Regions from separate parts of the Maridesulfovibrio bastinii DSM 16055 genome, predicted to be linked through region 4. Evidence: predicted binding sites of a transcription regulator. Region 4 holds the regulator's gene; each other region holds the start of a gene.
What was found. Region 4 encodes sigma-54, which starts transcription at its own class of promoters, with help from an activator protein. Its sites were predicted from a motif close to CTGGCACGGNNNNTGCTT; they were not measured.

Region 1: the regulator sigma-54 is predicted to act here: its motif matches at 2,042-2,059, upstream of G496_RS0101950 (LeuA family protein).
Region 2: the regulator sigma-54 is predicted to act here: its motif matches at 3,452-3,469, upstream of nifA (nif-specific transcriptional activator NifA).
Region 3: the regulator sigma-54 is predicted to act here: its motif matches at 4,320-4,337, upstream of G496_RS0101665 (protoporphyrinogen/coproporphyrinogen oxidase).

Annotation. Positions count from the first base shown of each region.
Region 1 is NZ_AUCX01000006.1:193,643-201,468, forward strand. Features, by position in the region: gene nifD (nitrogenase molybdenum-iron protein alpha chain) at 1-169, opposite strand, end outside; gene G496_RS0101935 (P-II family nitrogen regulator) at 186-560, opposite strand; gene G496_RS0101940 (P-II family nitrogen regulator) at 560-910, opposite strand; gene nifH (nitrogenase iron protein) at 950-1,780, opposite strand; gene G496_RS0101950 (LeuA family protein) at 2,101-3,207, shown strand; gene G496_RS0101955 (SLATT domain-containing protein) at 3,731-4,315, opposite strand; gene G496_RS0101960 (reverse transcriptase domain-containing protein) at 4,503-5,786, opposite strand; gene G496_RS0101965 (anion permease) at 6,476-7,826, opposite strand, start outside.
Region 2 is NZ_AUCX01000006.1:175,676-183,501, reverse strand. Features, by position in the region: gene G496_RS0101890 (outer membrane protein assembly factor BamB) at 1-1,592, opposite strand, end outside; gene nifA (nif-specific transcriptional activator NifA) at 1,848-3,440, opposite strand; gene G496_RS18515 (LysR substrate-binding domain-containing protein) at 3,834-4,703, opposite strand; gene G496_RS0101875 (aldo/keto reductase) at 4,816-5,811, shown strand; gene nhaB (sodium/proton antiporter NhaB) at 6,021-7,643, opposite strand.
Region 3 is NZ_AUCX01000006.1:120,152-127,977, forward strand. Features, by position in the region: gene mnmL (tRNA modification radical SAM protein MnmL/YtqA) at 1-303, shown strand, start outside; gene G496_RS0101645 (methylated-DNA--[protein]-cysteine S-methyltransferase) at 305-781, shown strand; gene pstA (phosphate ABC transporter permease PstA) at 845-1,759, opposite strand; gene pstC (phosphate ABC transporter permease subunit PstC) at 1,844-2,737, opposite strand; gene G496_RS0101660 (PstS family phosphate ABC transporter substrate-binding protein) at 3,345-4,163, opposite strand; gene G496_RS0101665 (protoporphyrinogen/coproporphyrinogen oxidase) at 4,381-5,730, shown strand; gene G496_RS0101670 (M24 family metallopeptidase) at 5,737-6,813, shown strand; gene G496_RS0101675 (DUF4911 domain-containing protein) at 6,953-7,231, shown strand; gene G496_RS0101680 (TetR/AcrR family transcriptional regulator) at 7,377-7,826, shown strand, end outside.
Region 4 is NZ_AUCX01000026.1:5,739-13,564, forward strand. Features, by position in the region: gene rapZ (RNase adapter RapZ) at 1-327, opposite strand, end outside; gene G496_RS0112910 (PTS sugar transporter subunit IIA) at 342-791, opposite strand; gene hpf (ribosome hibernation-promoting factor, HPF/YfiA family) at 796-1,338, opposite strand; gene rpoN (RNA polymerase factor sigma-54) at 1,387-2,802, opposite strand; gene lptB (LPS export ABC transporter ATP-binding protein) at 3,345-4,067, opposite strand; gene G496_RS19740 (LptA/OstA family protein) at 4,106-5,659, opposite strand; gene lptC (LPS export ABC transporter periplasmic protein LptC) at 5,667-6,263, opposite strand; gene G496_RS0112940 (KdsC family phosphatase) at 6,263-6,784, opposite strand; gene kdsA (3-deoxy-8-phosphooctulonate synthase) at 6,774-7,586, opposite strand; gene G496_RS0112950 (CTP synthase) at 7,766-7,826, opposite strand, start outside.

The DNA.
Region 1 (7,826 bases), on a different contig from region 4:
TTCCCGGAATGGTACGTACGTTTGCTACGATTTCCGGCGGGGTTCCGGCTTCAAGAGCTTCATTGATCATTATCTGCTTGGCACGTTTACGGGCTACCTTAGGCGGATACTTCTTAAGGAGTTCCTCCTTGATATCCGTGGGGTTCCACTGTGCCTTATTCTTTGTCATGGTCATGGTCTTCTCCCTAGACTATGGACTTTTCGCCAGCTTCCCCGGTTCTTACGCGAACTGAATCTTTAAGGGGTGTGACAAAAATCTTTCCATCACCGGGCTTTCCGGTCTTATTTGCTGCTATAATGGCTTCAACAACGTCATCCACCATTGGATCAGGGACAACTACTGTTACAATTCTTTTGGGATAGAGTTTGCCTTTTTCGCCCAGAACTGCGGCGGCTTCCTCATATCCTTCTTCCGCTCCTTCCAAGACCTTTTTGTTCACGAACCCTTGTCCGCGACCCTGTGCTTCATGAGCAAAGAAAGCATCTACGCCAGCTTCGGTAAGTGCGGCTTTGGTGCGTCCCATCATGTTCATGCGCACAATTGCGATAATCTCTTTCATCAAGAATCCTCCTCGGCGGAAGCGGCTTCATTGATACCGGAGCTGATGGTGTAAACGTCTTCAACTTCACTCACAAAAATCTTACCGTCACCAAAAGCACCCTTGGAACCTGAACGAGCGGCGTCCATGATAGTATTGATTACGAAATCCTTATCTGTATCCTTAACAACGCTTACCAGCATGGTTTTAGGAATTTCATCGTAAGTAACTTCACCGATTTTGATACCGCGCTGTTTACCGCGGCCGGCTACGGAGTATTTGGTTACGGCCGGGAACCCGTTGTCCATGAGGGCAGCGAGTACAGCGTCTGCTTTTTCAGGTCTTACAATAGCTCTCACCATGATCATCATCTCACATTCTCCTGTGGTTTATCGTTATGCAATTGGGGGTTAAGCAACTTCCAAGAGACCGAAGTCAAGAAGGAGCTGTTCAAGGTCTTCAATTTCGAGAGGAGTGGGGACGACGAACATTTCATTTTCGTCGATAGCCTTGGCGAGGCCTTTGTAGACTTCTGCCTGAGGAACCTGATCGTTCCATTCAATTACTGTTTTACGGTTGATCTCTGCGCGCTGAACATCGTTGTCACGGGGTACGAAGTAGATCATCTGAGTTCCGATTTTTTTAGCGAGCTCTTCGATCATTTCTTTTTCGTTATCAACATTACGGGAGTTACAAATGAGACCACCAAGACGAACTGAACCGGACTGAGCATATTTCATGATACCTTTGCAGATGTTGTTAGCTGCATACATGGCCATCATTTCACCGGAACAGACAATGTAAATTTCTTCTGCTTTACCATCGCGGATAGGCATTGCGAATCCACCACAAACAACGTCACCGAGAACATCGTAGAAGGCATAGTCAAGGCCTTCGCTTTCTTCATAAGCACCGAGGCTTTCAAGCATGTTGATCGAGGTGATGATACCGCGGCCAGCACAACCTACTCCAGGTTCAGGTCCGCCTGATTCAACGCACCATGTGTCGCCGAAACCTTTTTTACGGATATCCTCGAGTTCTACATCTTCACCTTCTTCACGAAGGGTATCGAGAACGGACTTCTGAGCAAGACCACCAAGAAGAAGTCTGGTTGAGTCAGCTTTAGGGTCACATCCGACGACCATTACTTTACGGCCCATTGTGCTCAGGCCTGCTACTGTGTTCTGAGTTGTTGTGGACTTACCGATTCCGCCTTTACCGTAGATTGCTACCTTTCTCATGATAATCCTCCATCATGGATTTTGTTCGTATGATGAAGGCTATAGGGCAATTGCCGTGCCAAAACTGAATACACTACATAACATACTATATTTATTAAATATTTAAAATATGACAGCGATTTTTTTCAGAATTTCAAAAGTGTATCTTGTTACGAAAATACAATTCAAAAGTGTATTAACCTACATTTTGGTATTCATTATAACCAATATAAATACATTTTAAATTCAGAGAGTTAGCCCCTATTATATAGTATTGATCCTTTGGCATTATTCCTGCTTCTAAATATTTACAGATTAACTGCTAATAAGGAGCCTGGACAATGCTTATAGATACTACACTGCGTGAAGGAGCTCAGCTTTTCGGCGCATATTTCAATCTGTCCACCCGCAAAAAAATTGCTGCGGGTCTGGCTGAAGTCGGAATAGACGAAATAGAGCTGGGATGGATAGGACAGGATAATCTCGGCACTCTTGCTGAATATATAAAAGACATTTCAAAAGACACTTACCTGAGTGTTTGGACACCATGCAGGGAGGCCGATATTATGAAGGCTTCTAAACTGCCTATAGACAGGGTTAATATTGGTGTTCCTGTTTCTGATCTGCATATTGAAGAGAGACTTGGACTTGACCGCAACGGACTTCTGCACCGTCTTTCATCAGCTATCAGAACAGCTAAAGCCTTTGGAATTGAATATGTTTCAGTCGGCATGGAGGACGTCTCCAGAGCTGATCCTGATTTTGCTTTAACGGTTGCAGCACATGCCAAAAATTGTGGAGCTTCCCGCATAAGGCTTTCTGACTCTCTCGGACAACTGACTCCTAAGAGCATGGAAAAGTTGATTGAAACATTTCGTAACCACGTAAAAATAGATACGGCTGTTCATTGTCACGATGACTTCGGCATGGCTACGGCCAACGCGGTTACAGCTCTTGAATGTGGTGCTGATTATGCTGATGTTTCTGTGCTTGGTATCGGGGAACGCTCCGGTATAGCCGCAACGGAAGAACTGGCCGCATATCTGGCCCTGCGCTGTGGTAAAAAAAGATATTCCACACAGAAAATAAAAGCCTTATGCAGCATGGTTGCATTAGAAGCAGGAGTTGTGGTTCCCAGAACCAAGGCTGTTGTGGGTGAAGATATCTTTGCCTGTGAATCCGGCCTGCATACACACGCTCTAAGCAAATCACCCGAACTTTTTGAGCCTTATCAGCCTGAATCAGTCGGCATATCCCGCAAGCTTGCCGTTGGTGGTAAAAGCGGAAAAGCCGCGGTGAAATCAGCCCTTAAAGACTGCGGTGTTGAAAATGATCCCAAAGATATTACAGCCCTGACAATGGCAGTGAGACAGCTTTCAAGCAGGTTGAAACGACCGCTTACGAGAAGTGAATTTATCAAACTCAGCAGTGGAGAACATTTATCCTGATCTATCCCATCGTTCTCCCAAGTAGAATCAGCCTTGACCGCCGCTTCCGACACGGCAGTCAAGGCTGATTCCAGTTTAGAATGCTGAAAGGCGAGTTGTGTTAGCCACGTTCTGGAAAGATGAGCTATAATATCAATGGTATATAAGCACATTCCGTCGGCAGGATTTGATATGCGCGGTTGATATAAATTGAGTGCAAGGGGGAGGTTCTGGGATGTATATTTCTCAGTCAGCTGAATTAGTGGTAGCGAAATAGGTATGATGTCCCTCTAATTTTAGAGGGACTTTGTTGTCATTGTGGCGGAGAGGAGAAGGGTTAAACCTCCGGTGGACGTTAGCCCACACACGCTTTCCAGAATCTTCCTCATTTTCGATTCTTGTTTCAGGCAGTTACGCCAGAATCAAAAAGAGCCCAACGGTCTGTTTTTCAGCAAGTCACAGCAGCAACGGCTAGTTCTACTGTAGTAACTTGGTGTAGCAAGTTCAAGGACAGGCAAGTGTTCACACTCTCCCCCCACCAATGCTATTTTAACCAACTTGCGCCCCACAGCAGGCCTAAGGGGATGGCCAAGTAGAGAAATGATGACAAATAAATTGCCACAAGATTTTTAAACTTAATCCATAAAGCACAAATAGGATTGAGTTCGAAAGATTTTCTTTCAGCCTTAACCAACTCTTCGTCAATTTTTAGATGATTAATATCTGCCTCTCGAAGCAGCTGTGAATACCTCTGTTGAAACCCCTCCTCAACAGATTTATTGGCCTTATCCAACTTAATATAAAGGGAAATTTCCTCATAGAGGGACTGGAATTTAATGCCAAACCGATGCAATTTTTCTGACTCTATCAACAGAGAGCCCAAAGCAGACTGGTTGGCAATAACTAAGATCATCACCGAGGTAGTCATAGCTATAAACATGAGAACCTTTTCTGGAAAACCGAAACAGATATCAACCAACATGCAGAAGGTAAGTACAATTTGCGCAACCGAAAGGAAAGAGATGGTAAAAGTCAATGCTTGGTGTTTTTTATTAAGACGAGCTGAGGCATTATAGCGAGCCTTAGCAGTCATCCAAACCTTGTCATCTAGAGATTTAATAAAATTCATTTTTGCTCCAAATTAGAAGGAGGGGAGTGCTAAATTTAAAGTTATTTCCCACCTTAAGCTCTTCAAGCTAGGGGATCCAGTCTACTCGGGGCCTCCCCCCTTTCGACTCGCAGCAATTAAGCGATTAGATTAGATTAGCCGATACCAAGCGAACTTGGCAGCGGGTATGGCCTAAGCCCCTCCCCTCCTAAATATGGTAATCAACTCCCAAATCAGTCTCCATCTGATTAAGAAATTTTCCTACATGATAGTCATAAAGCCGATCGATTTCGTCGGTGGAAAAAGAAACTTTTGCTAGCCCACGCCTTCTTAACCACCTGTGCTTTACTTCTATATCATCTGTTTCGTAGTCAAAAAAATACTCCGAGTCGCGCCAATTGTATTTCAATTCGAAATACGCGCGAGTAGCCTTTTTAACTTTTGGAAGGCTTCTAAAAAAAGAGCATCGGCCCAACTCACGGGCCACATGACTATCTATAATATTTAATTTACTCATGTCGTTGATTTCAGAAAAGTACTGTATCCAACCATATCTTTTGCTTTTAAATCTGGCTCCACTAATCTTGACATTTAAATCTTCAATAAAAGCCGCCTCAATATTCTCGATACCAAGCTGCCTTAGTTTTTCTTTTCGTCTATCTATTCCTATCGCCTTTCTCAAACGAACAAACATCATCGAAATAGACCGCAAGAATCTCTCGAAAGAGCTATCCCTAACAGATACGTACCCATTAACAAATTTATACCCAAGAAAATCAAGATTGTTCAAGCTGCAGTCAAAACTTGATTTTTCTACATTCAATTCAAGCCTCAACTCCGAAAACAGCTCCAAACACTGCTCCTCAAAATCATCAACATCTGTGATGGCAACTATATCGTCGACATACCGATCATAATAGTTTGAAGAGCGCGTCAAAACCGCATCAAACTCTTCTAAATACGCCTCAGCAAGGATGTTCGATATTGGCAGCCCTTGAGGGACTCCATTTTTCTGCGACTCCTTGTATTTTGACCTTTCTTCCTTATGATATCCGTTGGGTACAGAGATATTATTGATAGCCTTCAACAGCAAACTAACCAACGCATCATCATTCATTTTAGTGCGAAGTATATCTTTCAATCTGTCACGGTTCAAATTATCATAAAAACCTTTAATATCTATCCTATTTAAAGACAACTTTTTCCCGCAAGTTCCAGAGCCTCCCATATAGTCTGATAGATTTCTTATTTTAAGATTAGGGTGTTCGCGATTAACGAAATCCGGCATTACGTCCTGCAAAATTCTGTTAAGAGTTGTTAAGACCACTTTATCGCGCACGGTGGGTATAGAAATCATCCGAGGGCGTTCGCAGGCAGATTTTACGATTAGCTTCTGCAAGTAGGGTGTAAACTTATAAGTCCCACTTATGCACTTCGAGCTGATTACTGAAAAATGAAACTCTTTTTTCCGGTCAAAATCAACAATTGACATCCTATCAAGCCCCCGGCCAGACTTAGGCTTAACCTTAGACTCATAAATTTCTAACAACGCAGAAGTGTAGAAATATTCTTTATATTTTTCAGACAGTTGCATAATAATCTAGGGTTGAAAATAAGTCATATTCAACGTGAGCACAAATAACCTAAATCTGGTACACCTTTCACCCATCTAATTCAAGAGCTCAAGAGACAACAATGAGAAATGAGGCCACTTTATTGGACCACTGAGCAGCGTTTTTAAGGTGGGTAGCTTGAGAGACATCGGGGGACAAGTCCATCTAGAGTATACACAACGTGAACAATCTCAGCGAGCTAATTAGCTGTCGATCTAGAGTTTAATAAAGGTTAAATTGACACCCTGTTCTCCTAAGGTTTAACCACAAATAGTCTGGACTCAGAAAACCCAAAAGACCACCTGAAAACCGGTGGGTCTTTCATTTTAGAGATTCTATGTTTTACAGCTCTTTCTCTTTCTCAATCCACTTGTCCACCTGCGACGGATCATACGTCTCGAACTGATCAAGCAATCCGCACGGGTTGGAGTGATCTCCAGATTGGTTCCACGTTAAGACATTAAAAAATTAGTCCAGCTTGCCAAGCCGGTAGAATCAGCCTTGACCGCCGCTTCCGACACGGCAGTCAAGGCTGATTCCAGTTTAGAATGGCAGCAGGACCAATTGACTAAATATAAAATATTGTCGCTACAATCATAGAGCCCAGATAGATCAATCCAAAAATCCCACCTAAAGCCCACCATCTGGCCTGACTGATGAATCCCGCGCCATACCAGATAGGAGCAGGGCCTGTTGCATAGGGAGTGATTATTCCCATTACTCCAAGGGATGCAGCCAGCATCAAAGTCAGCTTCGGCATGATTTCCGGTGAAATCATCGGTGAGGCTATAGCTATAAAAAGTGGCAGAAGTGCTGTGGTATGAGCTGTTGTGCTGGCAAAAAAGTAATGCAGCACAAAAAACAAAACGATAAGCAGAATAGCTACAGTACCGGGTGGCAATCCCTGTAGATAGATTGAGACAAGATCACCTATCCACTTAAGGATACCTGTTTTTTTCAAGCCGCTGGCCATGGAAACAAGTGTGGCAAACCACACCAGAACATTCCATGCGCCTTTGTTTCTGATAACATCCTCCCAGGTGATGATACCGCTAAGGACCATCAGTGAAAGCACAAACACAGCGGCGACGGTTCCGTTTACACCTATTTCTTTACCGAATATCCAGAAAAACAAAGCAACAACGGCGTAGCCCAGCATCATCAGCTCTTTTCGGCTGATACTTCCCATTTCCAAGAGTTCTTGAGCAGCCCACTTTGGAGCCTCGGGAGAATGTTTCTGCGTTGGCGGATAGATAACAAAGGCCAGCCACGGAGTTATGATGAACAGCGGAAGCATCACCGGTATCATGGTTTTGGCCCATTCACCCCACTGAATGGTATGCCCGGTTCCCTGAGCAAACATGTCCACAGCCAGAAGATTTGGAGCAAGGGCGGTTAAAAACATGGAGCTGGTAACGCATGTAGAAGCAAATGCGACCCATGTAAGATATGCGCCCATCTTTCTGGGTTCATTATCAGGGTATGAGCCGAACATTGGCGGTATATTACTGGCTACGGGATAGATTGTCCCTGCACTTCTTGCTGTATTTGACGGCATGAACGGGGACAGGATCAGGTCTGAAAAAGCTACGGCGTAGCCCAGTCCAAGGGTGTTTTTTCCTAGGTATCTTATCAACAGCAGGCTGATTCTTTTTCCAAGACCTGTTTTCTGATAGCCGAGGGCAAACATGAAGGCCGAAAAAATAAGCCAGATGACTCCATTGGAAAAACCGGACAAGGCCCAGTTGCGGTTTGCTGTCGCACCGGGAGCAACAAGACCGAGCATGGCAACGGTTGAGACTCCTATAAGTCCCACAAGAGCAGCTGGAACAGGTTCAACTATAAGGCCCACGACCACTCCGATAAAAATGCTGAGAAAATACCATGCATCCGCTTGCAAGCCTTCCGGAGTAGGAATC
Region 2 (7,826 bases), on a different contig from region 4:
AAGTACATAGTCCCGTCAGCAGCAATTGCGGGTGATTTTGAACGAAATTTTGAAAGAGACCCCACGGTCCAGACAGGAGCCCAGTCAATTACAGCATGAGGATCAGTCCCTGCTTTATATTCATCAAGGTTTGAAAGATTGTCACCGTCAGGGTCGGAGTCGGAATCATTGATATTAGGGTCAGTATGATTATCTACTTCCCATTTATCCGGAATTCCATCACTGTCGGAATCTTTTTTAGCTGGGTTTGTGTTTAGATTAAACTCCCTGCTGTTGTTCAGTCCGTCCTTGTCATAGTCGCCTGCGGAATTTTGATTGAGGTTTGAGAAATTTGCATACTCCCATGCATCCGGGAGTCCGTCATTATCTTTGTCGTAGTTGGTTTTCCAATGGGTTCCGCTGTGTTTGGAGTCGCGGCCCTGCATGGGCCATGGTGAATTTGCCGGGCCGTTGCTGGAAGTACTGAAAGAGTAGAGATAAGAATCGTAAGAAGGAATATATAATGTCCCATCCGCAGCAAGGGTCGTGGCGGTGAATCCAATGCCTCTTCCTGTGCTGTCTACACCGGTGAAAGCATGTTCCCTTATTTTTGTCCCGGAAGGACTGATTACATACAAAATGTTATTACATACTGCTAAGTAGATATTTCCGTCAGCACCGATTACCGGGCATCCAAATGCCTGTGCCCACGAACCTGAACTATAGGATGCAAACCCCCACTTTTTATGTCCTTCCGGGGTTAAAGCGAAAAGCTTGTCTCCCGCTACATAAATAGTTCCATCTGCTCCGATAGCTGGTTGTGAGGTAAAAGGTCCGCTATCAGTAAAAGTCCATTTTATGCTGCCATTCGGGGCAAGCGCATAAAATGTATTGGTTGCGTCATATTGAAATGTTCCAAAATAAATAGTTCCATCAGCGCCAATTGCCGGTGCTGCTGTCACCGGATAAGCAGCAGTGAATTTCCATTTCTCGGTGCCATTAGGATTCAGCGCATAAATCTTGTTGCTGCTGGTTGCAAAATATATTGTTCCGTCCTTAGCTATAACCGGGACTGTCGCAACATCACCATCAGGACTGAAAGTCCATTTGGTGGAACCGTCTTTTGGATTGAGGGCATACATGAGACCGCTACCGTCTCCAAATGCGCTTTCTGTACCCGTATAAACAGTTCCGTCACTACCGACAGCAGGGCCGTTATTGTTGCCGATACGAATATTTTTTTTCCAGTTTATTCTACCATTGTGAGTCAGAGAAACCAGTGAAACCTCTGTCCCGAAATAAATATTACCGTCAGGACTTACTGCTGTAGGAGAGTAGGCGCTGTAGTTTGTATAGTATGTCCATTTTACGGTTTTATCAGGATTCAGGGCAATGAGTTTTATAGTTTCAGCATTCTCGTTGGTAGTTCCTAAATATACGGTTCCATCAGTCCCAACAGCAGGGCAGCTGTAGAGCCTCCAGTCAGTTTTAAATTTCCACTTCATGGTTTCAGCAGCTCTGGACTGGCTTGCACAGGCTAAGCATATAATAAATGTAATGATCAGTATAAAATTATAACTACTAAACTTCGACAATGTTGTATCGCTACCCATAATATTCCCCCATTAACTACATTCTAAAGCTCAATAGATGTAATTCAGTATAAAGCCATAACGTTGATTCAAAAGATAATTGCTAAAGTCAGTTCTTTATTTATCTTTAGTTTAGAATGTCAATATATTGCTTAGTTGGGAATTTTGTATGGATATGTTCTGACAGTGCTGTAGGATCAGCCTGAGTAGTGTAGAAGATTCTTAAGGGGTACTTAAAAGGCTCTGTAGGTGAGACTATGGACGGTAAGGTCAAGCCTATCTTCTCAGATCAGCCCGGCCTTCGGCAATCATGCTTTCAAGCTTGTATTTACGCACTCTGTAACCCATCTGTCTGGCAGTCAGACCGAGATCTTCGGCAGCTTTATACTGTATCCAGCCGTTGCGCTCCAAAGCGGAAACAAGTTCTTCACGCTCAACTTCTTTAAGCGATTTATTTTTAGGAGCTTTTACCGGGGGAGTGGCTTCCGGTTTCGGGCGTTCAAGCTGGGCTGCTTCAACAAGTTCAGCAGAAGAATCCAGATTTACATACGATTCCAGAAAGTCGAGGCTGATCATTTCACTTTCGGACATGATTACCAGCCGTTCGATAAGGTTCTGCATTTCCCGGACATTTCCGGGCCAGTCGTATGAAATAAGGGCGTCCAGAGCAGGAGGTGAGAAAAACATTTTGCGACCGTAGTCTTCTGACATTTTCTGCAGAAAATGATTAAGAAGTTTAGTTATATCTTCTTTACGGTCTCTAAGCGGTGGAACCAGAATAGGGAAGATATTCAGACGATAGTAGAGATCAAGCCTGAATTCATTTCTTTCAACAAGCTCTTTTATATCCCGGTTTGTTGCCGCAAGTATTCTTACATCTATAGTTCTGGTGCGGTTTGATCCAAGTCTTTCAAGCTCTTTTTCCTGAAGAACCCGCAACAGTTTTGCCTGTAGATTCATGGGAAATTCGCCAATTTCGTCAAGGAAAATGGTTCCGCCGTCAGCCTCTTCAAATCTGCCCTGTCTCGTACCGGTTGCTCCGGTAAATGCTCCCTTTTCGTAACCGAAAAGTTCTGATTCAAGCAGATTTTCAGGGATTGAGGCACAGTTCACTTTAATGAACGGATGACCGTTCCTTTCGGAAAGTTCATGGATAATTCTGGCGATCAGGGTTTTACCGACACCGGACTCACCAAGAAGCATGACGGTTGCCTTGGTGGGAGATACTTTTTCAATTTTGCGCTGGACTTCAGTCATAGCCGAGCTCTGGCCGACTATATATAAGCCCTTTGATTTTTTGGACACCTGATAGCGGAGTGAAGTGTTTTCCCTTTTCAGAACTTCTTCACGTTTCAATATCTTTTCATTCAGGCTGATGAACTGGCCGATGAGAGTTGCTACAATTTTCAGAAAGTCTATATCTTCTTCAAATTCAATATCATCCTCAAAAAGGCGGTCAACATTCAGAACCCCTATGGGATCACCATGCAGTATAATGGGAACGCCGATAAATGAGGTTGTAGCCCTCTGAAGTTTGCGTGAACCTGTTTTATCAAGAAACAGAGGTTCCTTACTGATGTCAGGTACATAGAAAGGTTCCCCGGTTCTGAAAATTCGACCGGTAACCCCTTCGTCAAGCCGATAGACCCCCCTCTGTTTTTCTTCAACAGTCAAACCGTATGAGGAGGTGATGGAAAGATGCCCGCTGCCTGCATCATGTAAGGTAACGGTGGCCCGCTGCATGCTCAGTTTTTCGGAGAGTATTTTAAGAACTCCGTTAAGAGCTGATTCCAGATTCAGAGCCTGATCAATTACCTGACATATTGCCAGCAGAGCAGATATTTTTAGGCCGCTTAGTGATGATGGCATAGACATTTAGCAAGCAAATTGAGTGCCATTAGACTGTAAAGTAAATATATCTTTAAAATCAGTAGGATAAGAATATATTATTATAAAATATTATTACATAATTGTTAATCTACAAAAACTCTTAGACATAATTGCAAATGTTTATACTAATAGTGTTTGTCCCTGATGGCTTTATATTGCAATATTGAAACTTGGATAAGTCGAACTGTAATAAAGATGAAATAATATTAACAGTTAAACGGCAGCAATGATAGCCCGTAATGTGTTTTTAAAGTTACATTTATGTTCTGTGTATAATTTGTTCTTTGCAGTGTCTTTAAGCTATTTTTAATTTTAAAAGCTGTAAATGGGGCAAAACATCATAACTGATCAATGTTTATGAATTAAAATTAATTAAGTGGTGGTTAAAAAATTTCGCAGTGCGGGATTTTCATTACTTTCAAGGTAAGCAATATGAAGCTCAAGGTCAGGAATTGGACCTGAAAGTTTTTTAAAAATTACTTCTTTTGAAGATCGCATAGACAGGCTTTCCGGAACTATGGATATACCAAGTCCGGCTCGGACAAGGGCCAGAGCTGTATTTTTACTCTCTGCTTCCTGTACAATATCCGGTATAAATCCGGCCTCGGAGAAGATTTTCAGCCATTCATCATATAAGGCACTTTGTATTCTTCGTGGAGCAAAGATAAATTTTTCTCCGGCAAGCTCCGCAATATTGACTGATTTTTTACTCTCAAATCTATGTCCGGCCGGGATTATCAGTGCATAAGACTCTGAATGAAACAAATCATAAGCCAATCCTTCTGTATTATGCCTAAAAAGTCTGACTATCCCCGCGTCAACTGATCCTTTACGAATTTCATCCAGCTGATTGAATGTTTTCATCTCCAGAAGTGAAAGCTTTACTTCGGGATAATCTGTTTTGTAACGACCGATTTTAAGCGGCAGGTCAGTATCAAGTGCCGGGGCAACGTAGGAAAGGGTCAGTGTCCCGGCTCTGCCTTGGGCTGTAGCCTTCAATTTTTCTTCGGCCAGATCAGTAAGTCTGAGAATCCGCCGCGCATCTTCAAGCAAACTTTTGCCTGCGGCGGTAAGAGTCACAGACCTTTTATTGCGGGAAAACAGTTTTGTTTCCAGCTCCTCTTCAAATTTTATAATATGCTGGCTAAGGGGAGGCTGGGACATGTTAAGCCGCTTAGCGGCCTTGCCGAAATGCAGTTCTTCTGCCACTGCAACAAAGTATCTGAGCTGTTTTGAGTCCATTTAATAAGTCGTAATCAATCTTACAGTAATTGAAAAGATATATTTCTCATATTTATCATTCCTGCATATTAATGGAGCCGTCAAATCAATTTAATAAACAGGAGATGTAAATATGTCCGGTAAGATGAAAACTTTGAAGCTCGGTATGACTGATATTGAAGTTTCAGCTCTTGGTTTAGGCTGTATGGGACTTAGTGAGTTTTACGGTGAAGCTTCCACAAAAGAGCAGGCTTCAGAGCTGATCAATTACGCTCTTGATAACGGGGTCAATTTCTTCGATACGGCAGACACATACGGTCATGGACATAATGAAGAACTGCTGGCCTATTCCCTTAAAGGCAAAAGGGATCGGGCCGTCATTGCAACTAAATTTGGTATTGTCAGGAAAAAAGGTGAATACGCCCGTGTACTGGATGGTCGTCCTGAATATGTAAGAAAAGCATGCCATGACAGCCTGAAACGTTTAAACACGGATTATATAGATCTGTATTATATCCACAGGCTTGGTAATGATACTCCGGTAGAAGAAACTGTTGGCGAACTTTCGCGTCTGGTTGAAGAAGGAAAAATAAGAGCTATTGGAATGTCCGAAGTTTCAAAGGAGACTCTGGAAAAGGCCTGCGCTGTTCATCCTGTAACCGCTTTGCAGACAGAGTATTCAATGTTTACCCGTGATCCCGAGCAGGAAATCCTTCCTGCCACCAGAGAAATGGGAATAACATTTGTTCCATACAGCCCTATTTGCAGAGGACTTCTCAGTTCTCAGGCTCCATCATGTGAAGGTGATTCCGATTTCAGGTCCTCCTTGCCTCGTTTCAGCGGTGAGGCTTATGATAATAATCTCAGGATTGCACAGGAGCTGAGTCAGATTGCCGAAAATAAGAAATGCAGCCTTGCACAATTGTCGCTGGCGTGGGTTATGAGTCAGTCTGATAATATAGTTCCCATTCCCGGCACCACAAAAGTTGAGCATCTGAAATCAAATATCGGAGCGGCTGCTGTTGATTTCAGCACCAAGGAAATGAGCGAAATCAACAGTCTCCTTGCTTCACGAATAATAATCGGCCAACGCTATACTGATGAAGGAATGAAGGGCCTTAATGCCTAGATTAACGACTAAAAGACTGCTTAGTATGTGTTGGAAATAATTTTCTAAGGGTCTTGTGAAAATTATAACATCTTTTTTAAAATATATTATGTTGGAGTAAAAAAGTCCCCCGAAAGCGCTCTTTCGGGGGACTTTTATTATCTTAAGCAGATTGAGTAGCGGGTATATTCGCATCCTCGTGTCCACATGACGTGGTTTAGCTGTTTAAACTAAAGGAAGAAATAAACAGCGAAAAGACCGGTCAGTGACATGGTTATTGTATAAGGAAGAGCCAGCTTTACCATTCTTCCGTATGAAAGCCTGATGACAGGAGCCAGAGCAGATGTCAGCAGGAAGAGGAAGGCTGCCTGACCGTTTGGTGTTGCGACACTTGGAATATTTGTTCCGGTGTTGATGGCAACAGCCAGCTTGTCGAAATGCAGCATGAGAGCCTTGGCCTGCGCTGCGGCTGCCTGAGGCAGAGTTGAAAGGACATCGGCACGGGTTAAATGAGGATCAGTAAGCTTATCCATAAGCTGCTGTCCGGTCATACCGATATCAGGGATGGCTCCGAGCATGTGAACAAAGTGAAGCTTGGTTTCAGATATGTAAACTGTTGCAACAAATACGTTATCTGAAATAGATGAAAGCAGTCCGTTTGCTACATAGTATGCTGCAAGCTGATGGCTGCCGTGCATGCTCAGAACAAAATCAATGATGGGTTTGAACAGCTGCTGGTCATGGATAACCGCAACAACTGAGAAGAATACAACCAGCAGAGCGGTAAAAGGAAGAGCTTCTTCAAAGGCTTCACCAAGCTGATGTTCTTCAGTAATACCGGTCATTGAGGTCAGGATGACAATAACTGAAAGTCCGACCAGACCTACAGCGGCAAGGTGGAAAGCCAGTGCGCACACGAGCCAGATACCGGTAATGCACTGGATTACGATTTTTGCTTTTCCTGCTTCGCCGTTCTTTTTTTCCTGCTTTACAGCTGTTTCAAGCAGGTGGGAGCGGATGTTGCCGGGGAGCTGGAATCCGTAACCGAATACATGGAATTTCTCTACCAGCAGACATGTCAGCAGACCTATAATAAGAACAGGAACGGTGACAGGTGAAACTTCTTTGGCAAAAGGCATGAAGTGCCAGCCCATTTCACTGCCGATAAGGAGGTTCTGAGGTTCACCAACGAGTGTACATACACCGCCGAGAGCAGTACCAACAGCACCGTGCATCATCAGGTTGCGCAGGAATCCTCTGAATTCGAGAAGATCCTTTCTGTTCATTTCCTTTACAAGATCATCACTTGCGAGGTTGTGTTCCTCATCAATTTTTTTACCGGAAATGAAGCGGTGGTAAACGTTGTAGAAGCCGTATGAAACAGCCATGATGACCGCGGTAACTGTCAGAGCGTCCAGAAATGCTGAAAGAAAAGCTCCTGCGAGGCAGAACAGGAGTGAAATCGCATACTTTGAGCGAACTCTTGTCAGGATTCTGGTGAACGTGAACTGAAGAAAGTCCTTCATGAAGTGAATACCGGCAACCATGAAAATAAGCAGCAGGATTACTTCAAAGTTTTTAAGAGCTTCTTCATAGACAGTTTCAGCGTTGGTCATTTTTAGAATGATTGCTTCAAAAGCGAGAAGGCCGCCAGCGGGCAGGGGATAGCATTTTAGAGCCATAGCCAGAGTAAAGATAAACTCGGCGATCAGGAGCCATCCTGAGACAAATGGTCCTGCTGTAAAAAGCACAACCGGGTTGAGAATTAAAAAGGCCAGAATTGTTTTTTTGTACCATCCCGGCGCACTTCCAAGGAAATTGCGCCCGTAGGTTTGTGAAAAACCGAGACTCATTGTTTTATACTCCTACTAGTATGCAGTCTTGACTGAATGAAACCGGAAAAATGCACAGGGGCTCTGAGCCCCTGTGCAACTTTCAAGTCTCACTGCTTAAGTATAGGGAAAAGGAAACAGTGCTTGGAGGTTTCTATAAACCTGAGTCAGGATGTGTGCAAGTATCCTAGACTGGCTATAACT
Region 3 (7,826 bases), on a different contig from region 4:
CGCGCTGGAAGTTATGAACCATGGACCCGTGAGAGATATGTTCAGGCTTTTGTGCGGGCCATCACCTTTCTGCGTCAGGATATAGTTGTTCACCGGATAAGCGCCGACCCTGTTCCGGGAGAGCTGGTCAGTCCAGACTGGTCTGAGGACAAAAGAACAACCCACCTTGCCATCAATGAAAATATGGAAAAAAATGATCTCTGGCAGGGGTGTGCACTTAAAGGAAGCCGCTCCCAGCCGCCGGACTGGTTCTGGCCGGAATCATTTCCACCAAAAATGATCATCAATAAAACAGGATTTTAATATGGATCGAATTTTACAGGCAGCATCAGGGAGAATTTTCCTTAGAATCACGCTTAAAAATGAAAAGGTTACTTCCATCAATCTTGATTGGAACAATGACAGCCATGTCATCTCCATGAATCCTGAAACTGAAAAAATCCAGAAAGCCCTGGACGACTACACCTCAGGAAAAAAAGTAAGCTGGCCTGAGTTTGAATTCGACTTCTCCGGCCTTAGCGAATTCAGAAAGAAAGTGCTCCAAACACTCTATCGTGAAGTTGGCTGGGGAAGTTCCATAAGCTACGGGGGGCTGGCAGCCCTTGCAGGATCACCCCGAGCAGCCAGAGCTGTGGGTGGAGCCATGGCAGCAAATCCTTTCCCATTGATCATTCCCTGCCACAGAGTCCTTGGGTCAGACAGGAGTCTGACCGGATTTAGTGGAACAGGAATAGAAATGAAAAAATATCTTCTGCACCTTGAGGGAATTGGCTGTAAATAAAAGTAAAAAGTCCGCGACTCAGGGGAGAATCGCGGACCTATAAAAAAACAGCCGTATCAACTTTTAGCGAGCTGTTCTTTTCTGCATTTTGGCTCTTAAATAGATAGCAATAAGATTCATGCCAAGGACAAGCGTAATCAGAACAAGAGAAGTTCCGTACTGAATGTGCCTTGTTTTTTCTATTTCAGTTCCCGCAGTTGCAAGAACATAGATATGATACGGCAGTGCCATTACGTCATCAAAGATGGATTTAGGCATTTCCGGTGTGTAGAATACCGCGGCGGTAAACATAATGGCCGCGGTTTCACCGGCTGCGCGTGAAAGGGTCAGAATAGAACCTGTGAGCATTCCCGGCAAAGCTGCCGGAAGAACTACTTTATAGATTGTCTGCCACTTGGTTGCCCCAAGTCCCAGAGATGCTTCACGGTATGTCTGGGGAACAGATCTTAATGCTTCTTCGGAGGCTCCGATTACCAGCGGCAAAGCCAGCGCACCGAGTGTGAAGACACCGGCAAGAATACTTACTCCCATGCCCATGACGGTAACAAAAAGAGAAAGCCCGAAAAGGCCGAATACAACCGAGGGAACACCGGCAAGGTTGTTGATTCCCAGCCTGATTATTCTGACCATTTTGGCCGAGGTGGCATATTCATTAAGATATATGGCTGTGGCAACTCCCCATGGAAGTGCAACCAGAAGAGCTCCGTAGCTGAGAATTATGGTTCCGAGGATACATGGGAAAATACCACCCTCGGTCATGGAATTTCTAGGAGCTTCGGTCAGAAACTCCCAGCTTAAAGAAGGCAGCCCGTAATAAAGAACAAAACCACAGATAACCAAAAGGGCCAGACCATTTATGACCGCAGCGGAACGGAAAAGCCAGAAAAAGACCTTCTGTATGATAAACCGCAGGGAACTGTCTTGTTTTCCGGGAACGTTATTTCCTGTCATAACCTCAGCCTCCCCGGTCTGGTTCATTGCAGCTATCTGTTCTACTGTTTCAGCAGAATTACTCATAATAATTTCCTCTTTGTGATCCAAAATTATAATCCTTTTTCCACATTAGAGAGTAGCCGAACCGACCTGTTTGTACTTGTGGGCCACATAGTCAGCCACAAGATTGAAGGCCATGGTAAAAAGAAACAGAACCATACCGATGGCAAACAAAGCGTAATAATGCTCGCTGTGAAATGGAGCTTCACCCATTTCAGCAGCAATGGATGCAGGCATAGGTCTTACTGGATCAAAAATAGATGTGGGCAGGAGTCCTGCTCCACCGGCAACCATCAGAACTACCATGGTTTCCCCGATAGAGCGGGCCATTCCAAGAATAACCCCGGTGGAAATACCTGAGAGTGATGCCGGGACCATAACTTTATATATGCTCTGCCAGTGGGTTGCGCCAAGAGCAAGAGAAGCTTCCTTCAGTTCTACGGGAACGGAATAGAGAGCATCTTCCGAGAGACTTGTAATGGTAGGCACAGCCATAAATGCCAGCATGATGGAAGCGTTGAACAGGTTGAGTCCTACGGCAATACCGAAGAAATTCTGCAGAAAAGGCGCAACAACGACCATCCCGAAGAAACCGATAACAACCGAGGGCAACGCAGCCAGCATCTCAACGGCCGGCTTGACAATGTTACGGATTTTATCAGGTGCAATTTCAGCAAGATATATAGCTGTCATAACCCCGAGAGGGATGGCTATAATTGATGAAAGCAGAGTTACAGCACCGGAACCGACGATAAGCGGCCAGATTCCGAATGCAGCGGGATCATCGGTCGGGTACCATTCCAGACCGAAAATAAAGTCCTTAACAGAAACGTAATGGAAGATGGGAAGACCTTCTATAAACAAAAAGAGCATGATCAGAAATAGTATCAGAATCGAAGTGAATGCTGTTACCATAAATGCTGAATGAATAAGCCTTTCTATGGATCTGCGGCTCAGATTCATAGTATTGAGGGTAAAAAGACCTACTCCGATAACACCGATCACGAGGGCAAGAATATAATAACCGCTGGCCCGTGAACTTATCTGATTATGAACTGATTCGGAAATTTCCTTGATTGCGGCTTTGTCTCCGTTCTTCCTTCCGGCAACATTCATATCAGCACGAACCTGTGCGAAAAGACCGTTGAGTTCAGAAGTAAGATTGTCAGCCCGCTGCTCCGCCTCAACTTCGCTGAGTCCCATAGAACCGGAAGTTTCGGCAATTTCATGCTCGGAAAGCATCATAACTTTTTTGAGCACACTCACAGGACTTTCTGAATAATCACCATGGCTGGCAATTTTTTCAGTTGAAGCCAGAAAAATTTTTTCAGTATCGGTCGGCTTGCCCAGGTTGTAGGCATAAGCTGCTGAAGCAATTGCTATAGCGACCAATAGCAGACAAATATTGCGTGTCGTGATCACGACTTGTTTCCCCTGATATAAATTTCTTATTGCTGAATTATTAAGTGTTTTCCGAGAAACATCCCTCCAGAGCCTTTTCAGACTCCGGAGGGTTTCCTTATTTATTTCCGGACCCGGTAGAGCAAATCCGGCCTAAGCCAGTCTGCGATTAGTGAAGGGGAACAAATCCGACTTCTTCAGAAAGCTTCTGACCAGCAGGGCTAAGCATAAAGTCGATGAGAGCTTTTGCTTCACCAGAAGGCTGTCCGGGAGTGTAAAGGTTCAGACCGCGGGAAATAGGATAGGTTTTGTTAAGAGCGTTTGCAGCGTTGGCTTTGATTCCGTCAACACTTACAGCCTGAAGCTCACTGTTGAGGTAACCAAGACCTACATAACCTATAGCAAGTTTGTTTTTAGATACGGCCTGAGCAACAGCACCGTTGGAAGCCTGAAGCAGAGCACCTGCGAATACGCGGTTTTTGTTACCGTCTGCTCTCATGATTTTGTGCTTCCAGCAGTCATAAGTACCGGAAGAAGTGTCACGGGAGATAACTACGATTTTACCGTCTTCGCCACCAAGCTCTTTCCAGTTGGTGATTTTACCGGTGTAGATTCCGAGAAGCTGCATCTGGGTAAGGTTATTAACCTTGTTGCCGGGATGAACAACAGGAACGATGCAGTCGTAAGAAACAACAAACTGTACCGGTTTGCGGCCATTGTCGGTTGCACGCTGAATTTCCTGTGATTTCATATCACGGGACATCATTGCAATGTCAGTAGTTCCATCGATGAGGGCTTTAGCTCCGTTACTGGAACCGCCACCTGAAATTGAAATAGAAACACCGGGATTTGCTTTCATGAAAGCTTCTGCGCATTTCTGCATGAGAGGCAGAACAGTAGTGGAACCTTTAACCTGAAGTGAACCTGCAAAAGCAGATCCTGCAAAAGACAGAGTAAGTACTGCCAACAGGGCAATAATTTTTTTCATTAGATCCTCCAAAATGAATTTGTCATTTAGACGCGTTTACCGTGTCCGTTAATTACCGATACGAGAGGTCTAAACGAAAACAGTTACAAACCTGTTACGGCAATGACAAAGGTCGGTGACACTGCATTTTTTTATTTTTTTCCCCTTGCGAATCTTTAGGCATGAGCTTTGCTTAATGCTTTCTCAAAGGTCAAAAAACTACAGCGGAGTGATCACAATGAAAGCTGAATATATTATTCTCGGAGCAGGTCCCACGGGGCTTGGAGCATTGCACAGGCTTAAAGAACGGGGAGAGGATTCCGTTATCCTTCTGGAAAAAAATTCCTATCCCGGCGGGCTGGCTTCAAGCTTTACGGACGAAAAAGGATTTATCTGGGATATCGGCGGGCATGTCGTTTTTTCCCATTATGAATATTATGACAGGCTCCTTGATTCACTTTTGTGTGACAATTTCCTTGAACACCAGCGGGAATCTTTTGTCAGAGCGGCTGCGACATGGGTTCCCTACCCTTTTCAAAACAACATTCGTCACCTTCCGCCTGAGGTAAGATGGGATTGTGTGAAAGCACTTTTACCGGGAATGAGGTCTGAAAAAGCTCCAGCCAACTTTAAAGAATGGATTCTTAAAATATTCGGAGAAGGAATCGCCCGCTATTTCATGCTCCCTTATAACTTCAAGGTCTGGGCAACTCATCCCGAGGATATGGATTTCTCATGGATAGGTGAAAGAATAAGCATTGTTGACCTCCGCAGTGTCCTTAAAAATATTTTGCTTGAACGCGATCAGGTTTCATGGGGCCCCAATAATACTTTTAAATTCCCGTTGAAGGGTGGAACAGGTGAAATATACCGCAAACTTGCAGCTAGGTACGAAGATAATATCATCTACAATACCAAGGCAGTCCGCATTGATACCGCGCAGAAAATCATCACCGATCATCTCGGAAACAGTTTCAGCTACAACAATCTGTTAAGCACTCTTCCACTTGATCTGCTGGTTACAAAACTCATACCTGATTCAAAAACCAGCCTGATTAATGCTGCTGCTAAACTTAAACACAACAGTGTTTTTGTCGGCGGTATCGGTTTATCAGAATCCAGACCTGATTCCAGATGCTGGATGTATTTCCCTGAAAGGGACTGTCCTTTTTACAGAATGACAAATTTCCACAACTACTCCCCCAATAACACACCTGTGCCGGGTTCAGGCAGGGCTCTTATGTGTGAAGTCTCCCATTCAAATCAAAAACCTGAAAAACTCGATTCCATGCTTGCGGAAATAGAACAGGGGCTGGTCAACACCGGACTCATCGGCACAGCTGAGCGTAATAAAATTATTTCCAGATGGTCCATAAACGTTGATTATGGTTATCCTGTTCCTTGCTTAGAAAGAAACGAAGCGTTAAAACTACTTCAGCCGGAACTTGAAAAACTCGATATTTACTCCCGCGGTCGTTTCGGAGGATGGAAATATGAAGTCTCAAATATGGATCACTCGGTAATGCAGGGAGTTGAATGGGCTGATAGAATGGTTTCCGGCCAACCTGAAACCACTTACAGGATTTAAACTAATATGAAATTCGATAAAATAATTTTTGAGAACAGACGTGAAAAACTGCGCGCCCTGATGAAACAATACAAAATCCCTGCTTTGCTGATAAACTCTTCAGCAAACAGATTTTATTTAAGTGGTTTTGAACTGCACGATCCCCAGTGCAACGAAACCGCAGGGTGGATTATTGTAACTGAATCAGGGGATGACTATCTGCTTACTGATCCGCGCTATGACGATGCAGCCAAAAGAGTCTGGGATAATGATAAAATATTCATTTATTCCGGGCGTAAATTTGAAGCTCTGAAAAAATTTTTCCATTACAATAAAATCACATCTCTGTTCATTGACTACAATGATGTTTCTGTTTTTGAGCATGAAAAATTAAAAGAGCTTTGTGAACTTAAATCGGCTCCGGCTCTGGTTGAACAATTGCGTATGGTTAAAGATGCTTCTGAAATAGAATGCATGAAAAAAGCCTGCGCCCTTAACCATAAAGTTTACGAGCAGATTCAACCATCGCTTATTCCCGGTAAAACCGAACTGGAGATTTCTTGGGAAATAGAGCAGCTCTTCCGCAATGGCGGAGCCAGTGAGCTGGCGTTTACCACTATCGTAGGGATAGATCAGAACGCCGCTCTCCCCCACGCGATTCCCGGTGAAACGACTTTAAAAGAAGGTTCTCATGTTTTAATCGACATGGGCTGCCGTGTTGATGATTACTGCTCCGACCAGACCAGAACCTTCTGGGTGGGTGACAAACCTTCAGACAGATTTCTTGAAGTCCGCCAGCAGGTTATGGATGCACAAACAGCAGCCATCAAGACCCTAAGGCCGGGACTGCCTATTTCTCAGGCCTACCGCACTGCTTATACCCATTTTGAAAAATTGGGTGTGGAAAAATATTTCACTCACTCTTTAGGCCACGGTATCGGTCTTGAAACGCATGAATCACCAAGCGTAAGCCCCTCTGCCAGAGGAGAGTTGAAACCGGGAATGGTTGTCACCATGGAACCCGGATTGTACTATTCAGACTGGGGTGGAGTCCGCTGGGAGTACATGGCTCTGATAACTGAAGACGGCTACGAAATTCTTTAAATTTTATACTATTTATTTTCAGGCCCCGGATATTATCTAAATTCGGGGCCTGACTTTTACTTTGAAATAGATTTTTCCTTCTTGACCCTGATCAGGAGTTCCGGCAATAGAACTTTTTCCACTTCAACCCAAAGAAATTATGCCCCGCAAACGCAGAAAACCAAGACCAAAGCCGCTTCTACCTGCTCCCAAGAATTCAGACAGACTTTATATACAGGTAAAGCCGTCAGATATAGCTATGTTCAGATTCATGCTTGAAGCTGTAGACAATATAGCCATATTTACCGTGGCAGATAAAATACGCGGTATCCTGCTGTTAAGATACAGCAGACATCAGCAGCGGGAACTGCTTGAATTTTTAGATTCCCTGAAAGACTGTGTGAATCTGACAATCCTTCCTTTTAAAGTTTCCTCTTAAAATTATCTTAAGATCAGTACCTGTTTTGAATTTGCTGCCTATACAATATAAATATGAATTCATATTCATATATTTTAAAAATCTTGCACTTTATTTAATGTGAATATAAATTCATATTATGAGTGGAACAAATACACGAGAACCGGTGCAGAAAAGAAGCAGGCAGAAAAAAAGAGCTCTAATTGTCTGCGGTATGAAAATTTTTGCGCATAAAAGCTATGACCAATGCACCATTGCAGAAATCTGCACTGAAGCGGATGTGGCTGTTGGAACATTCTACTGCTACTTCAAAGACAAAAAGGAGCTTCTTAAGGAAGTTGTCGCCTTATATGGAAACAGGATTATAAGCAGTGTTTATGGCGGATTCTCAGAAAAAAAATCACACCAGAAAGGAAGTGAGACAATAGAGGAGCTGATTCAGGCCAGCATTGATGCCCACAGTTTATCACCCGGACTTCACAAGGAAATAGGAGCATTGGTAAACCGCTTCGAATTCATCAAAAAACATGAATTAGAGCTAGAAAAAACCGTTACCGAGAAGACCTTAGCTATCCTAAAAAACAGCAATGAAGATATCAGAATAGTCAATCTGGAA
Region 4 (7,826 bases):
TCTGGTTGTCGCAAATCTTCTGACCAGCTCAGGAAGCCTCGATTCGAGAAATATTAAAGCTGGATTAATACCCTTCTCAACAAGTTCGTTTCTGGTCTGTGACCACTCTTCGACAAAATTTTTCTGCCTGAGATCCATACCAAGGACTAATCCACGATATGTTATGTCATTGCCTTTAAACAACTTGACCAGACGAGGCAGCATACTTGCCGGAAGCCCGTCAACACAGAAAAATCTCAAATCCTCAAAAACTTTGAGGGCTGTTGATTTACCTGCTCCGGACATACCACTTACAACAATGACCGGAAAAGAATCCGCGCTATCCACCTCTGCCTCCGCAATCAAACGCTTTGAAGAACCTTCCAAAGATCATCTTTACTTTCAGTCTGCATAAAAGCTTTCCTGAAAGCATCATCCTTAACCAGTCTGGAAATCTGAGCCAGAGTTCTTAAATGAGAACCGGCACCCTGCTCAGGAGCCAGAACCAAAAAGAAGATATGACATGGTTCGTGGTCAAGTGAATCAAAATCAATACCCTTCTCACTTCGACCAACAACAACATACATATCTTCGATGGAGTCAAATTTACCATGGGGGATGGCAATGCCATCCCCTATGCCTGTTGTACCTAATTTTTCACGGTCAATAAGGACCTTGTAAGCTTCGTCAGGGTTCATATCAAGACCTGAATCTATCAGGACCGAAACCATTTCCTTTAGAACACCTTCCTTGCTATCACTTTCAAGTTCATGAATAACAAGATCCTTTGCCAAAAAAGCACCTATTTTCATTATACTAATATCCTGGGTCTATTAAACCGAAATCGCCATTATCACGACGATAGATTACGTTTATTCCCTCGCTGTCAGCATTGCGGAAAACGAGAAAATCATAGTCTAATGAATCCAGCTGTAAGGCGGCCTCTTCGACCGTCATTGGCTTGGGTTCAAACTGATCCGACTCGACTATACGCGGAGGTCTGTGTTCCTTATCTTCAAGGTCAAAACTGATCACATCCATCCGAGCCGATGTAACTTCACTACGCCGGTAGCTGCGCATCTTTTCACGCATCCGCCTCAACTGGGCTTCAAGCTTATCAAGGACCATATCAATAGTAGAATACATATCTTCAGACTCTTCAAATGCAGAGATGTGAATATTGTCTGAATAAAGTACAACTTCCGATATATGCCTGAATCTATCCACGGAAAGATTCACCTGCAACTCAGTATTATCTGGATTGGTAACAAACTTCTCAAGCTTGCTAAAACGGGTATTTGCATATTCCTTCAGATGTTCAGACGGATCGAAGTTCTTAAAAGTGAATGCTACGTTCATAAGGATCCTCCTTAAGTTAGGGTGAATATGCTATTCCAGTATAACTGGCTAAAAGACCTTCTTGCGCTTGGAAGAAGATTCTATACCCAGCGCGGTTCTGTATTTGGCTACCGTCCTCCTTGCAATATTAATTTCAAGCTTCTCTTTCAGATATTCAGCAATTTTTTCATCACTATAAGGCTTTTTGGGATCTTCTTCAGAAATAAGCTTCTTTATCATGGCCTTTACTGATTCTGAACCTACCTGTGAACCGTCATCCAATTCCAACGCACTGTTAAAAAAGAACTTAAGTTCAAAGACACCATGAGGGGTCGCAACATATTTATTTGTTGTTATCCTGCTCACAGTAGATTCATGCATATCAATATCTTCAGCCACTTCCTTCAGAATTAAGGGTTTGAGCTTAGTTACACCATTTCTAAAGAATTCATCCTGAAACCTTACTATTGATTCAAGAACTTTAAATAAAGTCCTCTGCCGTTGGTAAAGACTCTTCATGAGCCATTGGGCAGACCGCATCTTATCCTGAAAATATTCTTTATCGGCTCCCTTTGCAGCTTCTGTTGTTTCCACATAAAAGGAATTCATCTGCAATTTCGGCAGCCCGTCATCGTTTAGTACAATAACAAATTCTCCATCATACTCATAAACATAAGCATCAGGACTGATATAGAAAGGGTCACCCCCGGAAAAACTTGCACCGGGAAGCGGGTCCAGAGTCTGAAGCAAATCCAGATAGCTTTTCAAATCTTCCATGCTCAATTTAAATTTTCTGGCCAGAGGCTTATAACGCCTTCTTTCCAGATCTTCTAAATGATCACGAACCAGAGAAACTAAAATAGGATCGTTGTCCAACTTTAAAACTTCGAGCTGTACGGTCAAGCATTCTTTTGGTGTTCTTGCTGCAACACCAACAGGATCAAACCTTTGAATTCTATGAAGAACTGATTCAACCTCATCGACTGAAGCAGAACAGATCTCACTTATTTCTTCAACCCCTATGCAAAGATAACCGACCTCACTCAAGTTACCTATTATGGCTTCTGCTATTTCACATTCTTTCTCAGTAAAATCGGAAAGAGTCATCTGCCAGCCAAGATGGCCATCAAGCGTTGTCGACTTGGTAAGACGGGCATCATAAGATAGACCGTCTTCATAAGCTTCAGACTCTCTAACTATTGATTGCTTGGAAGAGCTGGAAAATTCTCCCAGATAATTCTCCCAGTCAGCATTCTTCATCAGCTCTTCAGTCTCTCCACTTGCGGAAGACTGATCCTTGTCACGAGCTTCAGAAACCTCCTTCTCTTCATATTCTTCAAGAAGGGGATTTTCCATGAGCTCCTGCTGAACTGTATCCACAAGCTCAAGACGGGAAAGCTGTAAAAGCTTGATCGCCTGTTGCAATTGTGGAGTCATCACAAGTTGCTGAGTAAGCTTAAGCTGTTGTCTTAATTCCAATCCCATATTTTACCATTACCAATAAAGTCTTAACACATTATTTTTATTAACTAAAAAAGCATTAAACAAAGAAAAAAGAAAAAAAATACATTTTTAAAGAATAATATAAAATACTACTTGATTTTAGAATGACATACTTAATTAAATCTTGCAACAAAGAGTATGAATATTACTGTAATATATAGTTTTTTATAAAAACAATTTTACACATGAAAAAAGTGTACCAATGTTCTGAACGCCTGTAAATCTACAAACTATAAATTACTTTAAAAACAATTTTGAAGATACGCTAGCACCACTCGATATAACCACCTAAAAAAATTATTTTTTTAGATAAGCACCATAAGTATAATATTGAATATTTAAAATAATTAAAATTCGAAATAGCTATCCAAATCCATTAGTTAGAAACAAAATTATTATCTAAAATTAGGAACGATCATTTTTTCCCAAAATCCATAAAAAAAAGACAGAATTTACACTATGTGCAAAAATCCTGTCTCAATTTAAACCTATAAAAGCTTTTTATCAGCACTAAAAAAACATCGCTACAACCGAAAACTATCTCCCAGATACAAACGTCGAGCCTTAGTATTCTTTACTATATTTTCAGGAGCTCCACTCAAAATAACCCGCCCTTCATAAACAAGATAGGCTCTATCGCATATTGTCAGTGTTTCTCTAACATTGTGATCTGAAATCAAAATCCCGATTCCCATCTCTTTCAAAGTGGAAATAATATCCTGAATCTCGATAACAGCAATAGGATCAATACCGGCAAAAGGTTCATCAAGCAGAATAAACTTGGGATTGTTAATTAGAGCCCGGGCAATTTCCAGTCTGCGCCTTTCACCACCGGACAGGTACATCGCTTTTTGATCTGCCAGACGCAAAATACCAAGCTGATCCAAAAGTTCATCCGCTCGCTTTGAAACGTTTTTAGATGATATTTTGGTATGTTCGATTATTATTTCAAGATTTTTACGTACTGATAATTTTTTAAAAATAGAACTTTCCTGCGGAAGATAACTCAATCCATGCCGCGCCCTTTCATGAAGAGGCCAAGTGGTTATTCTATGTTTATTAAGATAAACATCACCCTCAGTAGGCTTTACCACGCCAACAAGCATGTAAAAAGTTGTTGTTTTACCTGCGCCGTTAGGGCCGAGTAATCCCACAACTTCCCCTTCATCAAGTTTAAGGCTGATTCCTCTGACAACTTCTTTAGGGCCGTAAGATTTGACTATTTTATTTGCTATTATCGAAGGCATAATAATTCCGGAATAGTTACTGGTTCAACATCAAGAGGCTAAGGGGAAACATCCTTCGGAGTGAAGAAAATAGCTTCTACAGGTTTATCGCCACCGATAACTTCGCTTCTGCTGTCTTTCAAATAAAATTTGATAGTCTTTCCCTGAACAATATTTTTGCCATCAGCAAGTCGAGCTTTTCCATCCATAATAATTATAGACTGATCAACTAAAAATGTAAGCTTATCACAAGTCCCTTTGCGATTACCCATTACGACGTCAACATTTCCATAAGCAACAATTTTTTTAATTTTATTACTTGCATCATTTAAAGATTCGCTCCCCTGACGCAGGAAAGCTGTCAAGGAATCAGAAGTCAGAGTAATATCAAGTCTGGTAACTTTTACATTTCCTAAAAAGGTTACCTGATTTTTGACTTCACTAAAGGTCATCTTTGTTGAGACGATTTTAATCGGAACCTGATCCTTTGGAGAAGCTTTCTGCTTTTTGGCCGAATCATCAGACTTTATCTGCTTAGGAGCCTCGGCCTTCAAATAAGTACCATAAACATACCCGATGGCCTGCGATTTATTGTGAACAGCTGCGCCTGACTTATAAACCGGATACCATTTTCCCTCAGCCTGTCCAACCAGAACAGTGTCACCTTTTTCAAGCTTACCAACTATCAGCGAATTAACGTCAGGTTCGGAACGAAGATTCAGCACTGTAGAGGGATACATTTTTTTTGTGGGTAGAATGTCTTTAGCCTTTACAGCCGCTGATTTATCCTTTTTTACGGATGCTATAGTCATCCCTGAGAGTTTCTTATTCTCAATACTTGAAGGGTATTGAGCAAGAAAAGGCCCCCAGACATATCCCCAGACAGGAGTATTTTTCTGAACTGCTGTATCTATTCTATAAACAGCAAACATACCGTCATGCTCTTCACCAACCTGAACCCTATATCCGGGGAAAAGAACTCCAACAGCTTTTGCTCCTGCTGACGGCTTGGCTATTACCGAAACTTTTCGTACAGCATAGCGGATTGTTGAATCTGAATTATCAAGATCAACATCCGAGGATTTGATAAACCCGATAGCGCGACTTTCTGCTTCAACCTTCTGTCCGCTTTTAAAAACAGCATACCAGCCTTCCCGCAAAAAACCGACCTTGATCTCATCACCTTGTTTTAATTCACCGGCAACTTTTGATTTTTGAGATCTCTGAGCAAAATATTTTATTTTCCTACCAATATATCGAACATCGCCCCAGTCTACAGTCTCTGCAGATTTAGGAGCTGTGGAGACAACTTTTTCGGAAATAAAACCGACAGGTACAGACTTTGCTTTTGCAAAAGCAGGGTAAACTGAATACCAACCCTTCTTTGCCTTACCTACTTTAAAAACTTTTCCAGCAGAAAGAATCCATGAAACAGAAGAGTCATAATTCGGCTTTTCTCTAAGATTTGCAATTGTTCTGGTAACCATAAGGTTTCCTGAAGCTGCGAAAGATGCAGCAGAAAAGACCAGTGTTACAAAAAAAATAAGTATTACCGGGATAATGAAAGATATTTTGGGGAAGATTCTGGTAAAGTTGTTCATAGCTTTTTTCAAATATTGCTCACTTCTGCTTAGATGTGGTTAGAACATCAGGAGAAATCAAGGCTTCAACATTATTATCAACTGTTATTTCACGTGTTTTTAAATTTACGCTGACCTTAGGGGCCTCAACAAACAGCGAATGACTGTTCAAAATAACATTGCCATTTAAGATCAGAAAATTTTTTTTCGGATTAAAATGAAGATTTTCAGCTTTTAAAGCTAACTCCCCATAATGACCGCGAACATTTTTCCACAAACGAAGTCCTTTACCTTTCTGGCTGACTTCACCGTGAACAGCTCTGACCACAACTTCCTTGCGATCACGTCCAAGAAAATAAGTTACTTCAGGTTTATCGGCAATAACAAGTCCCTTCTCCTGATCATAATCAGCACTACCGGCTTTAAGCTTCCATTCAATATCGCCGCCGGTTCCCTGAGTAAGTTCGATACCATCCACGGAAACATCAGAAGTCCCGTTACTTCTCACGGGAGGAGCTTTTATTTCCTGCCTGATACCATAGAAAACAGGGTTATAATGCCGGGCAAGATAAGCTCCGACAATAACGCCACAAACAAGCATGGCTATGCCAAGGCCCCAAACTCTGCGCAGGCTCATTAAAAGGCCCACTCCTTCCAGACTTTTTCAAGAGTACCCTGACATTGCATTATAAAGGATAGAGCTTCACGGACAGCACCATTACCGCCTTTCCTTGATGATATCCATCTGGCAAGCCCTTTTATTTCAGGCTGAGCATTGGATACAGCCATAGGTAATCCGACTCGCTTCATAACAGCAGCATCAACCCAATCATCACCAACATACGCAACCTGTTCCGGGCTTAAATTTTTCATAACTAAAAGTTTTTCAAAAAAAGGAACTTTACGAGGGTTGCCCGGATAATAGTCGGTGATACCCAGCTCTGTTATCCTTGTCCTTACGGCTTCGTTATCAAGACCTGTTATAACAGATATTTCAAGTCCGGTGGATTGAGCCAGCTTAATTCCTAATCCATCCTGAACGTTGAACCTTTTTGAAATATGTCCCTCATGGTCATAATAAATTCCCCCATCAGTAAGGACACCATCAACATCCAGAATAATCAGCTTGATATTTCTGGCGATATCTTCAGCACGCATAATTGATGCTCCATCCTGAAAGCAGATCTTTTATCAGGTTTTCAGTTTTAGAAAGCGGCCAGCTGTTAGGACCATCACAAAGAGCTTTGTCCGGATTAGGATGCACTTCCATAAAAACACCGGATGCTCCGGCTGCAACAGCTGCTCTGGCCAGAACAGGCACAAACTCTCTCTGTCCGCTGGAACAGCCGTCCCCTCCGCCCGGAAGCTGAACAGAATGAGTGGCATCAAAAACAACAGGACATCCAAGAGACTTCATCAATGAAATGGAACGCATATCAACAACTAAATTATTGTATCCAAAACTTGAGCCTCTTTCTGTAAGCCAAATTTTTTCATTACTTGTAGATTTTATTTTACCTACAACATGCCGCATATCAGCTGGAGCCACAAACTGTCCTTTCTTAACATTAATGACAGCTCCGCTACGGCCTGCTGCAACAAGAAGATCTGTCTGGCGGCACAAAAAAGCCGGAATCTGGATAACATCTGCAACTTCTCCAACAGGTCCGGCCTGATCAGGAGTATGAATATCCGTTACAACCGGAAGACCTGTCTCAGATTTAATCTTTTCCAGCCATTGCAGCCCCTTTTCCATTCCAGGACCTCGAAAACTATCTACAGATGTCCTATTGGCTTTATCAAATGAACTTTTAAAAACTAAAGTTAAATCCAAACGTGATGCTATTTCAGCAAGACATCTGGCAGCTTCAAGCGCAATATCAAAACCTTCAAGAGCACAAGGGCCTGCTAAAATAAAAGGACCGTGTAAACTTTTTTGAAAAAGCTCATCAGGAGTCAAATCAAAATCCCCTTTATTAAAAAATGGCTAGAGAAATTAAACACTATACATATTGAAAATTTAAACTATGACAGAAACAAAAACCAGCTTTCCGGGGTATAAATAGCACCGGAAAGCTGGAAAAGTATATCATAATTTTATCCCCGGGAAAAAACCGGGAATTTATTGGGATAAATCAATTACTTATTCTCCAGCGCAGCTTTGATGAAATCCCTGAATAAAGGATGTGGATTCATAGGA